2 regions of the Evansella sp. AB-rgal1 genome follow, and region 2 is predicted to be linked to the other one. Evidence: a T-box and tRNA genes for the amino acid it is inferred to sense, from the RefSeq annotation. Region 2 holds a T-box; the other holds one or more tRNA genes.

Region 1 (8,555 bases), on a different contig from region 2:
AAGGAAAACTATATTCTTATTGATCTGTAACTAGATGTATCATGGAAAGAAGTCCAGGTCCAGGCGCCATGACCTCTTGTCAAATAACCTGGCCGATTAAAAGTAAAAAGCACTTTTCAACTGAAAGAACATATTTCTTCGTAGATGTGAAAGCGGATTATGCTTTTCGTTCGTCCAGAACATTTGCATTTCGATCATAAAAGAGCGCATTGCGCTTTTCTTCCTTCACTTGTGTTTAGTTTAGTTCGATGGTAGTTGTATTAATGGGAATACATAATCAACGTAGGTGCTGAAGTTCAAGGACTAGTTATGTCTGTTAATTTGCTTGTGTTGCTGGAAGTAATAAACCTAAACCACTAATTAAGAACACGTATAACCAAGCTAAATGATGTAAGATAATCTACACTTTAAAAACGAACGTATTTTTAATATAATTAATAAATGTTCGGATTTTTTGTTGACTGAATGTACTAAAATTGATAAACTTACCTTGGTTTTCATGTTTTAAACATAATAAGGATAGAATAAGTAAGCAACATTGTTAAAGCTATTATTTATTAGTTCATAAATTGTAGAATATCATACGGAGGTGCTCACAAAATGCCATCAGTTGTAGTAGTAGGTACACAGTGGGGAGACGAAGGAAAAGGGAAAATAACAGATTATTTGTCAGAAAGAGCAGAACTTGTAGCGAGATATCAAGGTGGAAATAACGCAGGTCATACCATTGTTTTTAATGGAAAGAAGTACAAGTTGCATTTAATTCCATCTGGGATATTTAATGGCGATAAAATCTGTGTTATTGGTAATGGCATGGTAATTGAACCGAAAGCACTTGTTGAAGAGCTAAAATATTTACATGACCACGGTGTTAATACAAGTAATCTTCGTATTAGCAATCGCGCTCATGTTATTTTACCTTATCATTTAAAGTTGGATGCTGTTGAGGAAGACAGCAAAGGTGCAAATAAAATTGGTACAACACGTAAAGGGATTGGACCTGCTTACATGGATAAAGCGGCACGTGTTGGAATCCGTATCTCAGACCTTCTTGATAAGGAAACATTTGAAGAGAAGCTAGAATATAACTTAAAAGAGAAAAATCGTATGTTTGAAAAATTCTATGAAATTGAAGGTTTTAAAAAGGAAGATATATTAGATGAGTATTATGAGTATGGTCAGCAAATTGCTAAGTATGTAACTGATACATCCGTAGTACTAAATGATGCTTTAGATGAAGGGAAGCGAGTATTATTTGAAGGTGCTCAAGGTGTTATGCTTGATATTGACCAAGGAACATATCCATTTGTAACGTCTTCCAACCCAATTGCAGGAGGAGTTACAATTGGTTCTGGTGTAGGTCCATCAAGAATTAACCATGTTGTAGGGGTTTCTAAAGCATATACTACTCGTGTAGGAGATGGTCCATTCCCTACAGAATTACAGAATGAAATAGGAGATAGAATTCGTGAGGTTGGTAATGAGTATGGTACTACAACAGGAAGACCTCGTCGTGTAGGCTGGTTTGACAGTGTTGTAGTACGTCATGCTCGTCGTGTAAGTGGCATTACTGATCTTTCTTTAAACTCTATAGATGTTCTAACAGGAATCGATACACTAAAAATTTGTGTAGCATACAAGTATCGTGGGGAAGTAATCGAAGAGTTCCCTGCAAGCTTAAAAGTTCTTTCTGAGTGTGAACCTGTTTATGAAGAGTTACCTGGTTGGACAGAAGATATTACTGGAGTAAAATCCTTACATGACCTTCCGAAAAATGCTTTATACTATGTAGAACGAATTTCACAATTAACAGGAATTCCATTAACTATTTTCTCAGTTGGACCAGATCGAAATCAAACCAATCTTATTCGTGGAGTATTTGGATAATAAATTCACCACTTCAAGACCAGGGTTTATCAAAACTCTGGTCAACTATTTTTAAGAAAGAATAAAATATAATGTTTACTGTCTGGCTTCAGCCAATTTTTAAATACTTAAGACAATCACATTAAATTTTGTAATTATAGAAATATTAATTTGCTATTGCATTCAGTTAAAAATGATGTTAAGATAAATCTTGTCGCTGTCTTAAAGAATGCATTAAAAGACACATGGCCCGTTGGTCAAGCGGTTAAGACACCGCCCTTTCACGGCGGTAACACGGGTTCGAATCCCGTACGGGTCACCAAAATAAATATTTCTTTACATTTTTTCTGCAAATATGGTATAATAATTCTTGTGGTTTCACATACTGTATATTGTAACATGAACATTTCATAACGTCGCGGGGTGGAGCAGTCTGGTAGCTCGTCGGGCTCATAACCCGAAGGTCGGTGGTTCAAATCCGCCCCCCGCAACCAAATTTTTTATTAGTTATGGACAAGGTCCCGTGGTGTAGCGGTTAACATGCCTGCCTGTCACGCAGGAGATCGCGGGTTCGATTCCCGTCGGGACCGCCATTTTTTTTTGTTTAAAATCTATCATAATGTAGAGGCTCGGTAGCTCAGTCGGTAGAGCAATGGACTGAAAATCCATGTGTCGGCGGTTCGATTCCGTCCCGAGCCACCACTTTCAGCATTTATGCTGGCCTAGCTCAATTGGTAGAGCAACTGACTTGTAATCAGTAGGTTGGGGGTTCAAGTCCTCTGGCCAGCACCATACATAGTAAATGACACCTATTCCTTTGTAGAATAGGTTTTTTTATGTTCTTCTATTATCGGAGTTTCACATAAATCTTATTTATCAAAAATACTTAAACAACCATTCGCTTCTACTCTTTTGTAAAATCTGTAGATAAACGTCACATGTTATTAACAATAAAACCTATTTACTTACAAATATTTCATGTTTTGTTTCATTAATATTACAAAATGTTTCGTTATAGTGGAAGTTAGGGGAAACTGGTAGATTGGTATACTACGTTGTGGAAATCAAGCATTTATTGTCATAAATCCTTATTTTATAAGGTTTATCTGTATTTTTTTCTTGAAGAAATAAGCAGAAAACCTAGGAATAGTAGGAAGACAATATAACATTGTGTAACAATAATAATACAAATTTTTTACGTTTTGAAGGATAACGCTCTTAGTCTATGTTTTATGGTAAAATATCAATGTTGATATAAGATAATAGTTTTAAATATAAAAGTATAGTAAATCGGAAGTTTTCTAGGAGGAAAACCATGAACGTTTCAACAGATTCTCTTACATATAAAAGTAGAGGTAAATTCCAACTTAATAAATTAATTTGTTTAATTTCAGTGATACTTCTTTTTTCTATTGTAGATGCCACTAAAGCAAATGCTAATGAAGGAAGTAATGAATCTCTACTAAACATAAAGACTATATACCATGTCTATTATGGTATGGAACGTGTTGGAATAGTTGATGATACAAAACTCATAGAAAACTATAAACAAGAAAGACTAAATACATTAATAGATGAATATAAAGATTTAGAGTTTTCATTAGACGAAGAATTTCACTATATACCTGAACGTGTTTTTTTTCATAGAAATACAAACAATTTAACCCTTCATGTATTAGATGAATTAGTAAAAATTCATGCAGAAACATATGAAGTAAAAATTGGAGAAAATCTCTTAGGGCATATCAGTAGAGATGAAGACTTAGAAGATTTCGTGAGAACACTAAAACATGAATATGTGACAAAAGAGGAACTTGAAACTTTTGAAGATGAAGAAGCAGGAAAACAAGCAAAAGTTGGAACTTCCGTTATTACTGATATATATCTATCTGAAGAAATAGAATGGAACGAATCACTTGCTAATCCTAAAGATATATTTTCTATAAAGGATGCTATTAAAATTCTCCAACAAGGTACGTTGGAAGCAGAAATATATACAGTAAAACAAGGTGATGTTTTAGGGTCTATTGCAGCAGACCATAATTTATCAATGAATGAAATTAAACAGATAAACCCCGGGATTACGGAAGACTCCCTGTTACGAATTGGTGATGATTTAAATGTTACAGTGTTAAAGCCTATGATTAGTGTCATTGTGGAGAAAGAAATGAAAAAGGAAGAAACAATTTCTTATCAAACAGAGACAAAAGATGATAGCGAAATGTGGCAAGGAACATCACGAGTAGCTCAAGAAGGTAAAGATGGAAAAAAAGTGATTGAATACAAAGTTACCTATGAAAATGGTCGTTCTGTGAAACAAGAGACAGTTTCAGAAGAAATTATTACAGAACCGATAAACAAAGTTGTTGTAAGAGGTACCAAAACATCACCATCTAGAGGATCAGGTCAGCTTTCTTGGCCAGCTGTTGGTGGTTATATTTCCAGTTATCAAGGGATGAGATGGGGAAGATACCACCGTGGCATAGATATTGCTAGGCCGTCTAATTTCAATATTTTAGCAGCTGATAATGGAACTGTGAAATCAGCTGGATGGGAAAATGGTTACGGAAATACAATACGAATAAACCATAACAATGGGATGGAAACAATGTATGCTCATTTGGCCAGTATAAACGTTCGTGTTGGACAAACTGTAGGTAAAGGTCAAACCATTGGAAGAATGGGTTCTACAGGTAATTCAACAGGAATACATTTACACTTTGAAGTGTATCAAAATGGACAATTAAGAAACCCAATGGACTTTCTAAATAGGTAAAAGATATTACCCCTCTTAACTACATGATAGGATAGTTAAGAGGGGTTTCTCATTATAGAAATACAATATAATATGGTAAACTTTCTACAAACATGATAGAGACTGTTTTTTTAAATATGATAAAATTAAACTATAATATCCTAAATAAATCTAGGAGCGGATGATACTTATGGAAAAGCAAAAAATTCTAGTTGTTGATGATGAACAACCAATTGCAGATATTTTAAAATTTGGTCTAGAAAAAGAAGGATTTGATGTAACGTGTGCTTACGATGGTAGAGAAGCGATTGAAATGACCAAAAAAATCGAACCAGATTTAATTCTGTTAGATATCATGTTACCTTATCAAGATGGAATGGAAGTATGTCGTGAAGTTCGTAAAACATATGACATGCCTATTATCATGTTAACTGCAAAGGATTCAGAAATAGATAAAGTGCTCGGTTTAGAGTTAGGAGCAGATGACTATGTAACAAAACCATTTAGCACGAGAGAGTTGATTGCTCGTGTTAAAGCAAATCTTCGTAGAAATCAAAAATCGAAAGAACAACCAGAAAAAGAGAAGAAAAATATTGAAATTGGTCCATTACTAATTCAACCAGATGCATATTTAGTGTCTAAAAGAGGAGAGCCTATCGAACTTACTCACCGAGAATTCGAATTAGTATACTATTTAGCAAGACATATTGGACAAGTAATGACGAGAGAGCATTTATTGCAGGCTGTATGGGGGTATGATTATTTCGGAGATGTACGAACTGTTGACGTAACTGTTCGACGCTTACGTGAAAAAGTAGAGGATAATCCTAGCCATCCTACATGGATTATTACTCGTAGAGGTGTTGGTTATTATTTAAGGAATTCAGATCAGGAGCAATAAAATGAACAAGATTCGGTTTTACAAATCAATACACGTAAAAATCGTTATTATTTACGTATTATTAATACTAATTGCAATGCAAGTTATTGGAGTTTATTTTACAGGTAAATTAGAAGAACAACTTGTAAACAATTATTTTGAAACTCTGGATGAGAGAGCTAATCTTCTTGCCTATTATACGGAAGAAGAAATGAAGCGAGATGAAGAGACGGAAGAAAGACCACTTTCACGTAGAATAAATGAATTGATACTAGAGTTATTTGATAATGATAATAGAAGTAATACAAATGTTCAGGTTATTGATAAGAACAATACAGTAATTAGTGTATCTAACCCAAGTCAACGTATGAATATTGGTCAGAGAACTACCAATCCACGAGTAAAACGTGCCTTATTAGGTAACCCGTTAGATCCTGAGGTATTGGTGAATCCCAATACAGGTCATCGTACGAGAGTAATGGCAAAACCAATTCCTATAAACTCCCCTGAAATTATTGGGGCAATATATATAGAAGCTTCGATGGAAGAGATATATAGTCAAATGAGGCAGATTAACCAAATTTTACTAACTGGAACAGTAATGGCTTTAGCAATTACCGCTATTTTAGGTATTCTATTAGCTAGAACAATAACCAGGCCCATCGTTGATATGAGAAGACAAGCATTAGTGATGGGGAAAGGTGATTTTTCGAGAAGTGTTAAAGTTTATGGGGATGATGAAATCGGACAACTAGCAAGAGCATTTAATGACTTAACAAATAAATTACAAGATGCCAATGCTACGACGGAAGGAGAAAAACGGAAGCTCTCTTCCGTTTTAACCCATATGACGGATGGGGTTATTGCTACAGATAAGCAAGGAAAAATTATCTTAATGAATAAAAGAGCAGAAGCAATGCTAGAACAAAAACAGGAACATGTACTAGGTGCGGAACTAACAAAAATTTTAAATCTGGATAAGTTTATGAAGCTTGAAGATTTATATAAGTTTACGGACCCAATTCTTTTAGACTTTGATTATGATGAAGAAGAGTTAATTTTAGAAGCTCATTTCTCTGTAATTGAAAAAGAAAACGGTGCTCAAAATGGTCTGATAGCTGTGCTTCATGATGTAACAGAGCAAGAAAGAATTGAAGAAGAACGTAGAGATTTTGTGGCCAATGTATCTCATGAGTTACGTACTCCTTTAACATCGATGAAAAGTTATTTAGAAGCCCTTGCAGATGGAGCTATTGAAGATCCAGAAGTAGCACCGAGATTTATTCAAGTGACTCAAACGGAAACAGAAAGAATGATTCGTTTGGTTAATGACCTTTTACAATTATCAAAAATGGATAGTAAAGATTATCATATGAATTTCTCGGCAATTAATTTACCACAGTTTGTGGACCAAGTTGTAGAAAGATTCGAAATGTCTACCAAAAATGATTCCATTTCGTTTAAACACAAAACCCCTAATAAAGATATCTTTGTCTATGGGGACCGTGATAAATTAACACAACTACTTGATAATATTGTTTCTAATGCAGTGAAATATTCTCCTGAAGGTGGATTCATTACTTGCTCACTAAAGGAAGAAAAGGAAAGAGTTATTGTAAGTATAAAAGATGAGGGTGTAGGAATTCCTAAGGAAAATATTCCACATGTTTTTGATCGGTTTTATCGTGTTGATAAGGCACGATCCCGTAATTTAGGAGGAACAGGATTAGGCTTAGCGATAGCAAAGGAAATTGTTTTGGCTCATGGCGGATCTATTTGGGTCAGCAGTGACTGGGGGAAAGGAACGATGATATCCTTTAGTCTTCCTTACGTTGAGGCGGTGACAGAGTCATGATAGAAAACTTAAAAACGGTCACTCTTTGGCTTTTAATTATTCTCAGTATTATATTGACGTATTTAATCTGGACATACCAAGCAGATTATGACATGCTTTTGCAGCCTGATTATTTTCAGAGTGAGATTATAGGTGAAGAACGTACTATTAATCAATTATTACAACCAGAACAAATCATTCTTCATGAGGAAGGTAGTAGTTTTTGGATTCCTCCTTCAAACAACTCTTATAAAGAGATTATTGATAATGTAAAAGGAATTCAACTAGATCGGTTATATACAGGTGCGGAGTCTTCAAAGAGTATGATATTTCAAGTGGATGGATTAGAAATTATTTTTCCTAAGAATTTTAAACAAGAGTGGGTATATTCCATGTTGAATATAGATAGCGAAGTATCTCTTTCAATGGAGACGATAGATAGAATTATTTTATTTACGAATGTAACTAGTTCAAGTGAGGTTTCCATTCGTATAATTTCGGCAGACCAGGAAAAATTCTATCAAGGCAATACAGGAATGTCTGTAAATCAACTTCAAGCGCTATATAGACAATATGGAGAACCTTTTGAAGTAGAACCAATTTATTTCTCCAGAGAACCTAACCCATTTGAAAGAAGATATGTATTGAAGGAAGAAGCTACATTAAGAGGATATTCCCATTTATCGGAATCATTATCTGTTATTGCCTTTCGACAAACTTTATTAAATGATCCTGAGTTTGTAAAACATTATTCCCAGGGAAATCATGAAAGTGCTTATACCGATGGAAATCGGATTATGAATATAGTAGAAAATGAAACAATTTTGCGCTATATAAACCCAGTAAGCACGAACCATAGAGACACAGTAGAAAGGTCTATTTTAGATGCCAGTGTTGAGTTTATTAATGGTCATTCTGGCTGGACTGACCAGTATAGACTTACCTCTTGGTTTGAAGGTGCATTAAATGATCATGCTGTATTTCGAATGAACGTGGATGGGTTATCTATTTTAGGTTCTAATCTTAATAAAGAGGAATTTTATACAATCCAGGTCAGTAGGACTGGTAATCAAATTTCTGAATATGTTAGGCCTTTATTTGAAGCGGAAGCGGAAGCCTTTAATATAACAAATAAAACACTAGCACCTTATTCCGAAATTCAAGAGTATCTAGAGACTAGCGAATTATTTGATAGTGAGTTAATAGAAGATGCGCAAGTC
Region 2 (8,555 bases):
AATGTTGTTTATGGGGTGGGAACTGTTCAAGAAGAAGTAGGATTACGTGGTGCAAGAACATCAGCACACCATATTCAACCTGATATTGGTTTTGGAGTGGATGTAGGAATCGCAGGAGACACACCTGGTGTATCAGCAAAGGATGCTTTAGCGAAGATGGGAGAAGGTCCACAAATAATCATATATGATGCTTCTATGGTTTCTCATAAAGGACTTCGTGATTTTGTAACGGATACGGCTGACGAGAAGGGTATCCCTTATCAATTTGATTCTGTAGCTGCAGGTGGTACAGACTCAGGTGCCATTCACCTAACTGCAAATGGTGTGCCTGCTTTATCAATCACAATTGCTACGAGATACATTCATACACACGCAGCAATTTTGCATCGAGATGATTTTGAAAATGCGGTGAAGCTAATTGTAGAAGTGATTAAAAAATTAGATAGAAATACTGTTAATGAAATTACGTTCCGATAAAAAACTGTAAATAAAGACCTTTCTTTAGATGAAATAAATCTCTAGAAAGGCCTTTTTTCTTACGTTTATACACTAGCTTCGGATAATAGCTTCTCAATATCCTGTTCCATGTCAATAGGGTCAGATGTACATTCAAAGCGTTTCACTACTTTTCCATTTGGATCTATTAAGAATTTGGTGAAATTCCATTTAATAGAATGCTCATCTATTAAATACTCAGGGTGCTTTTCATTTATTAAAGGTATTAATATTTTGGAAACAGGATGAGATTCATTAAAACCATCAAATGGTTTTTGATGTGATAAGTAACTAAATAACGGATGCGCATTATCATCTCTTACGTCAATTTTTTGAAAAAGAGGAAAGTTCACTCCGTAATTTATCATGCAGCTAATCTCAATCTGTTTATTTGAATCAGGTTCTTGATGATCAAATTGATTGCAAGGAAATCCTAAAATTACAAACCCCTTATCTTTATATCGATCATATAAGCTTTGTAGTTCTTTATATTGATATGTAAATCCACATCGCCCAGCAGTATTTACTATTAGAACAGTTTTTCCTTTATATTCCTCTAATAAGGTACGTTTTCCATTCATTGCTACAGCAGAAAAATCAAATATACTCATACTTTCCAACTCCTTATAGGTCATTTTGACTAGGTGCTAATTACTATAAGTAGTATACTTACTTTTTTAAAGTAAGTCAATAAATAATACATAAAAAAGATGACGTATCGAGGAAATGAATGAAGGATGGGTTTTATAAACCTTCCTTTATTCATATTCCTGAAAGTCATCCTAAAATGTGTAGTATTATCTTATTGTAAGCCCTGCGAAATTTGATTTACTATTTGTTGTTTATCGTCTTCACTAGCATTTTTCCAATAAACTTCAAACAATACACCTAGACCAGGCAACATCTTCTCTTCACCACTTTGTACTGCATCCATGATTGTATCTTCTACTTCCTGAGCACTGTTTCCAGAAACATTTTGTAGGATTGCGCCACGTAAATTAAAGCTCATTTTCATCTCCCTTTCTTTCTTAGATAACCAACCAGTCGAGTTTGGTTGTGTATTCTGTTATAGTATGAGTGATAAAGGGTATGAATATGTGAGGAAAGGAAAAAAATGAGAATAACAATACTCGTTGGAAGCGAGTTAAATTAGAGGGGAGTACATAAAGGAACAATGGAAATTATAGAATCATTACAGAATACGAAGGTAAAATCATGGAAAAAATTACATACAAAAAAAGGACGAGATACAACCGGAACATTCATGATCGAAGGCATTCATCTTATTGAAGAAGCCTTTCGTGCACATCTGCCTATGAAAGAGCTTATTGTTGATGCAGATAAGGATATTCCAGCAAAATGGAAGGTTTCTAATATTCCACTTGTTTATGTTACAAGTAAAGTTTTAAAGGAGATATGTGAAACTGAAACACCACAAGGGTTTGTAGCAATTTGTGAGTTACCTGATAGAGAAAATGTACCTTTAGAGACAGGGAAATTTTTATTAATTGACGGAGTACAAGATCCTGGAAATGTTGGTGCAATGATTCGAACTGCTGATGCAGCTGGTATGACCGGTGTAATCATTGGAGAAGGTACCGTAGATCCATTTAATGGAAAGGTTATCCGTTCCACACAAGGATCATTGTTTCACATTCCTGTTCAAAAAATGATGTTAGAAGATGCGGTCCAATTGTGCAAGGAACATGATATTCCTGTTTTTGGTACGTCACTAAGTGGAAGCACCTATAATGCAATTGAACCTCAAGAGAATTTTGCATTAATCGTAGGAAATGAAGGAAGTGGAGTTACGGAATCACTTCTATCACAGACGGACCAAAACTTGTATATTCCCATACATGGAAAAGCGGAATCGTTGAATGTAAGTATAGCCACAGGGATACTACTGTATCATTTACGTGGTTAATAGCAATATTTTTATGAAACGTTTGCGAAATAAATAAAAAAACTATATAATGTTAGCAGAATTAAGGAGTTACATATTCAATAGTAAAAACGATGAAAGAGAGTAGTAAGTTGTACTATACTCATCCAGGGAGAAAATGCCTTAGACTGAAAGCATTTTTATGAGGATAACAGCTGAATTCGCTCTAGAGTTGACACTGGGAAAACGAGGGGAAAGTTCCTTTCGTAAAGGTGTTCCGGTTTTGAAGTCCGTTATCTTCGTTTGAGTGAATGGTTTTTTGTGAATGAAAAATCCATTAACAAGGGTGGTACCGCGAGTTTTCGTCCCTTTTGGGAATGAAAGCTCTTTTTTGTGCGTAAATTCGGACAATAAATACATTATGAAATGAAGGAGGAAGTAGCATGTTAGATCGTCTAAAAGAACTTAAAGACGAAGCAATTACAAAAGTAAATGAAGCTACGTCAGTGAAAGAACTAAAGGATCTTCGTATTACATATCTAGGGAAAAAAGGTCCTATTACGGAAGTATTAAAAGGAATGGGTAAACTTCCAGCAGAAGAAAGACCAAAGGTTGGCCAAGTTGCCAATGAGGTACGAGAAGCAGTTGCTACGTCCATTGGGGAAAAGGAACAAAAGCTAGAAGAAGAAGCACTTGCTGCAAAACTAAAAGAAGAAAGCATTGATGTTACATTACCTGGACGTCCTTTGCAAAAAGGTAGCCGCCACCCACTAACATCTGTAATTGAGACAATTGAGGATGTTTTCGTTGGAATGGGATTTACTGTTGCGGAAGGACCAGAGGTTGAAACAGATTATTATAACTTTGAAGCATTGAATTTACCGAAGGACCACCCAGCAAGAGATATGCAGGATACTTTTTTTATTACGAACGATTTACTATTACGTACACAAACTTCTCCTGTTCAAGTAAGAACGATGGAAAAGCATGAAGGAAGAGGACCAGTTAAGATTATCTGTCCAGGAAAAGTGTATCGTCGTGATGAAGATGATGCGACACACTCTCATCAGTTTATGCAGATAGAAGGACTTGTTGTAGGTGAAGGTATTCGAATGAGTGACTTAAAAGGAATCTTCGAGCAATTTGTGGAACAGTATTTTGGAGAAGGAAGAGAAATTCGCCTACGCCCAAGTTACTTCCCATTTACAGAGCCTTCTGCAGAGCTAGATGTATCTTGTGCAATCTGTGGAGGTTCAGGTTGCCGTACGTGTAAGCAGACAGGTTGGATTGAAGTGTTAGGTTCAGGAATGGTTCATCCAAATGTGCTTCGTATGAGTGGTTTTGATCCAGAAAAATATACTGGTTTTGCCTTTGGTATGGGGGTAGAACGATTTGCCATGCTGAAATATGGCGTTGATGATATTCGTCATTTCTATACGAATGACACTCGATTTTTATCCCAATTCAAGAGAGTTTAATAAAGGTTATAAGGAGGAAGAACCGTGCTTGTATCTTATAAATGGTTAAAAAATTATATTCAAATAGATGATTTAACTCCAAAAGAGGTAGCGGAAAAGCTAACAAGAAGTGGCGTTGAAGTGGATATCGTTCACGAAATGAATCAAGGTGTAAAGAACATTGTTGTCGGGAAAGTGCTAGAGTGCACAAAGCACCCAGAAGCAGACAAGTTAAACGTGTGTAAAGTAGATGTTGGGGAAGAAGAGCCAGTACAGATCGTTTGTGGTGCTGCGAATGTTGGTGCAGATCAATATGTAGTGGTTGCAAAAGTAGGTGCTCGCTTACCTGGTGGAATGAAAATTAAGCGTGCAAAGTTACGTGGACAAGTATCAGAAGGAATGATTTGTTCATTACAAGAGCTTGGCTTTGAAGGGAAAACAGTTGCAAAAGAATACGCAGAGGGAATTTACAACTTCCCAACGGAAATGACGCCTGGAACAGATGCAATGCACCCATTAAATTTAGATGATTCCGTATTAGAGCTAGATTTAACAGCAAATAGAGCGGACTGCTTAAGTATGATTGGTACGGCGTATGAAGTTGCTGCTATTTTAGGGCGTGATGTGAAGCTTCCTGAAGTGAACGTTCAGGAAGGTGCTGAAAAAGCATCGGATTATATTTCTGTGAAAGTAGATGCTGTAGGAGATAATCCATATTATGGCGCAATCATGATTAAGGATGTAAAAATTGCTCCATCACCTTTATGGCTTCAAACAACATTGATGGCTGCAGGAATTCGTCCACTTAATAATGTTGTTGACGTAACAAACTATGTTTTATTAGAGTATGGACAACCGTTGCATGCGTTTGATTATAATCGTTTCGGTTCAAAGGAAGTACTTGTCCGTCGTGCAAATCAAGGAGAAAATATGACAACATTAGATGATGTGGAACGTACATTATCATCGGACTACTTAGCAATTACTAATGGGGAAGTTCCTGTTGCACTTGCAGGTGTTATGGGAGGAGCTGATTCCGAAGTAGGGAACGATACAACAACAGTTTTACTAGAAGCAGCGTACTTTAAAGGAACAACGATTCGTAAAGCGTCACGTGAGCTAGGACTTCGAAGTGATGCTAGTGCGCGCTTTGAAAAAGGGGTAGATCCTAGTCGCGTAAAAGAGGCAGGATTACGAGCAGCTGCATTAATCGCAGAGCTTGCTGGTGGTACTGTATTGTCAGGAGTTGTGGAACACAATGAGTTAGACGTAACTCCGAAAGAAATATCTATTTCGTTAGAAAAAATTAATGGAGTTCTTGGAACATCGATTACTTCTTCGGAAGTGAAGGAAATCCTAGGAAAACTTCAATTTGCTTTTTCAGAAAGTAATGATGTATTTACTATTTCCGTACCGACACGTCGTCAGGATATCCAAATTGAAGTGGATGTGGTAGAAGAAGTAGGGCGTTTGTACGGATATGATAACATTCCTACAACGTTACCAAACACTCCCACAACACCTGGTGGGTTAACGGATGTACAAAAGAATAAACGAAAAGTTCGACGTTTTCTTGAAAACGCAGGTCTGCATGAAGCAGTTAGTTATTCATTAACTACTGCAGAAAAGGAATCACATTTTAAGGAAGGTGTATCTCGAGTAAAGGTTGCCATTCCAATGAGTGAGGAAAGAAGTGCATTACGTACAACATTACTTCCTCATTTACTAGATGCATTAAGTCATAATAAAAACCGTAATAATCTGAATGTACACTTATATGAAATGGGCTCTGTATTCTTAACAGAGGAAGCAGAAGTTACGACTCAACCAAAAGAAACAACATATGTTTCAGGTGCTGTTATGGGTCTATGGCATGATCATAGCTGGCAAGGGGAGAAAAAAGCGGTTGATTTCTTTGTTGCGAAAGGTGTAGTAGAAGGTCTACTAGCACAATTGAATGTTCTGGAGAGTGCTGAATTTGTTCAAGGGGAAGCAAAAGGCTTCCATCCGGGCCGTACAGCAAAACTTCTAATGAATGGATCAGAAGTAGGGGTACTTGGTCAACTACATCCATCTGTTGCGAAAGAATGGTCACTACCAGAAACATATGTGTTTGAATTAAACTTACATGAACTTGTAACAGTATCAACAGAACCAATTCGTTACCAGGCTATTCCTCGTTTCCCTGCTATGGACCGTGATATTGCTCTCGTAGTTGATGAAGCAGTACAAGCGGGAGAAGTGGAAAAGGTAATTAGAGAGTTTGGTGGCAAGCTTTTAACAAACGTAGCTCTATTCGACTTATATCAAGGAGAGCATATGGAAGCTGGGAAAAAATCGTTGGCATTCTCTCTCCGCTACCTAGATCCAGAAAAGACATTAACGGAAGAAGAAGTAACAAAAGTACACAGTAGTGTGTTAGCTGGAGTAGAAGAAAAATTAGGTGCAAAGCTAAGATCGTAGTTTTGTACTCGAAAGTGTATCAAAAGGAGCGGTGGTAGCTCCTTTTGATATACCTTTTTTAAAAGATAAGAATTTATAAAAAATTTTTGAATTTAGAAAGGTGTCTAGCTCCAGGCGCTTTTCTTATTTGGGTCTATTTCTTAACGACCGGGACAAGATCGTTAAGTTGAGGGAACGGATACCATGTTCACAAATCTGTACGACTTTCGGACATTTTTGTGAGATTTTTACTGTTTTTTTCATGGAAGGAAATATTTACACTTTGTATAATGAAACTAGATTCAAGAATTCGTAATTGTTTTCCAAACACTTGTGAATTATTGAGCATAAATATAGTTGAATTGGAGGAGTTATCATGAGTAATGCACGAGTTTTTAATGTACCAGCAACGAACTTAATGGGGAGAGGTTGTTTGAACGAAGTTGGTCCCTATATTCAAGAATTAGGGTTAAATAAAGCGTTGGTTGTAACAGACAAGTTCTTAAATCAAAACGGTATTGCTGGCAAAGTGTTAGATCAACTAACTGCAGTTGGAGTAGAATTTGTTGTATATGATGATGTAAAACCGAATCCAACAACGAAAAATGTACATGATGGTGTAGCGGTATATAATGAAAACAATTGTAATTTTATTGTTTCTGTAGGTGGAGGATCACCGCAAGATGCAGCAAAAGGGATTGGTCTTGTTGTAACAAATGGTGGAGATGTACGTGAGTTTGAAGGTGTTGCAAAAACAAAACACCGCTCTGTTCCAATTGTAGCAGTAAATACAACTGCAGGTACGTCTGCGGAATATACTATCAACTATGTAATTACGGATGAAGAAAGAGAAGTAAAAATGGTAATGGTAGACCGTAATAGTTTAGCGACTATTTCTGTGAACGATCCTGAGCTTATGGTTGGGAAACCAGCAGATTTAACTGCTGCAACAGGAATGGATGCTTTAACACATGCGATTGAAGCAATTGTTACTCCAGGAGCGTATCCTGTAACTGATGCTACCGCTTTAGCGGCAGTAGAAATTATCAACAACTATTTACCACGTGCGGTGAAAGATGGTAACGATATTGAGGCACGTGAGCAAATGGTATATGCTATGTTCCTAGCAGGAATTGCATTCAACAATGCTGGTCTTGGATACGTACACGCAATGGCTCACCAATTAGGTGGAGTATACGACTTACCACATGGTGTATGTAACGCAATGCTCTTACCGATCGTGGAAAGAGAAAATGCGAAACGTGATCCTAAAAAATTCCGTGCAATTGCAAAAGCGATGGGCTTAGAAGTTGCAAATAAAACAGATGAAGAGTGTGCTACGGAAGCAGTAGAAGCAATCAAAGCTCTATCAGTAGAAGTAGGAATTCCTACGAAACTTTCAGAGCTAGGAGTAACGGAAGTAGACCTAGACAAACTAGCAGAAAACTCTATGAAAGATGCTTGTGCACCAGGTAATCCTTTCATTCCTACAAAAGAAGAAGTAATTGCAATGTTTAAAGAAATACTATAAGAAACGAAATTAGGAAGGCGCGTGAATTCACGCGCCTTTTTACATTATAAGCAGAAAGTATAAAATTTTTTTTACTGTATAGACCAGGAGCTATCCCCTCGTGTAAATAAAAAAAGCACTTTTAACTGTCAGATATTTGTATTTCGGCAGGAGACAGGTTGTCGACATGAGCTGGGGCCACAGGACGTGGACCGAACTTAGGCGGAATTGGTGCGCTTTTCTTATAAGACCTGAACGAAGATTTTTTCGCAACTACACGGCACAAGAAGAAGTAGGAAAGGTAGCAACGGGAATTGAAGGACGAGTTGAATTCCCGAAGAAGCGGAAGGAAGGTAGCAACGGGAATTGAAGGACGAGTTGAATTCCCGAAGAAGCGGAAGGAAGGTAGCAACGGGAATTGAAGGACGAGTTGAATTCCCGAAGAAGCGGAAGGAAGGTAGCAACGGGAATTGAAGGACGAGTTGAATTCCCGAAGAAGAGGTAAGAAGGTAGCAACGGGAATCGGTGGTTAACTTTAACACAAAAGGATTAAAGTATAATAAATGTAAGACAATCCCAAAAATAACTTAGCGATAATGCCAAGTTTTCCTTCATGCTTCTATAGAGCACCCCTTAAAAAGTAAACAAATTAATAGTATGATGTAGGTAATAATGAAGTTTCAAAGATATCACTCACCAAAGAATGTTACATCGAAATTTATATAAGGAGGTTTTCATATGAAACTTGCTTTTATTTCCGATATAC

Evidence for each region. A T-box is a leader RNA that pairs with one kind of tRNA and senses whether it is charged. The one in region 2 lies ahead of pheS (phenylalanine--tRNA ligase subunit alpha), so its partner is inferred to be a tRNA-Phe.
Region 1: it has a tRNA-Phe gene. The T-box ahead of pheS (phenylalanine--tRNA ligase subunit alpha) is inferred to sense a tRNA for this amino acid. The anticodon was not compared.

The regions. Positions count from the first base shown of each region.
Region 1 covers NZ_JBGUAU010000003.1:35,616-44,170, forward strand. Annotated here, with positions in the region: gene ACERII_RS02995 (adenylosuccinate synthase) at 601-1,887, shown strand; tRNA gene ACERII_RS03000 (tRNA-Glu) at 2,114-2,188, shown strand; tRNA gene ACERII_RS03005 (tRNA-Met) at 2,284-2,360, shown strand; tRNA gene ACERII_RS03010 (tRNA-Asp) at 2,384-2,459, shown strand; tRNA gene ACERII_RS03015 (tRNA-Phe) at 2,493-2,568, shown strand; tRNA gene ACERII_RS03020 (tRNA-Thr) at 2,583-2,658, shown strand; gene ACERII_RS03025 (LysM peptidoglycan-binding domain-containing M23 family metallopeptidase) at 3,182-4,642, shown strand; gene yycF (response regulator YycF) at 4,812-5,522, shown strand; gene walK (cell wall metabolism sensor histidine kinase WalK) at 5,524-7,356, shown strand; gene ACERII_RS03040 (YycH family regulatory protein) at 7,353-8,555, shown strand, end outside.
Region 2 covers NZ_JBGUAU010000017.1:60,214-68,768, reverse strand. Annotated here, with positions in the region: gene ACERII_RS15375 (M42 family metallopeptidase) at 1-477, shown strand, start outside; gene ACERII_RS15370 (glutathione peroxidase) at 543-1,106, opposite strand; gene sspI (small acid-soluble spore protein SspI) at 1,298-1,504, opposite strand; gene ACERII_RS15360 (TrmH family RNA methyltransferase) at 1,670-2,422, shown strand; T-box leader at 2,506-2,753, shown strand; gene pheS (phenylalanine--tRNA ligase subunit alpha) at 2,824-3,858, shown strand; gene pheT (phenylalanine--tRNA ligase subunit beta) at 3,883-6,300, shown strand; gene ACERII_RS15345 (iron-containing alcohol dehydrogenase) at 6,656-7,810, shown strand; gene ACERII_RS15340 (metallophosphoesterase family protein) at 8,528-8,555, shown strand, end outside.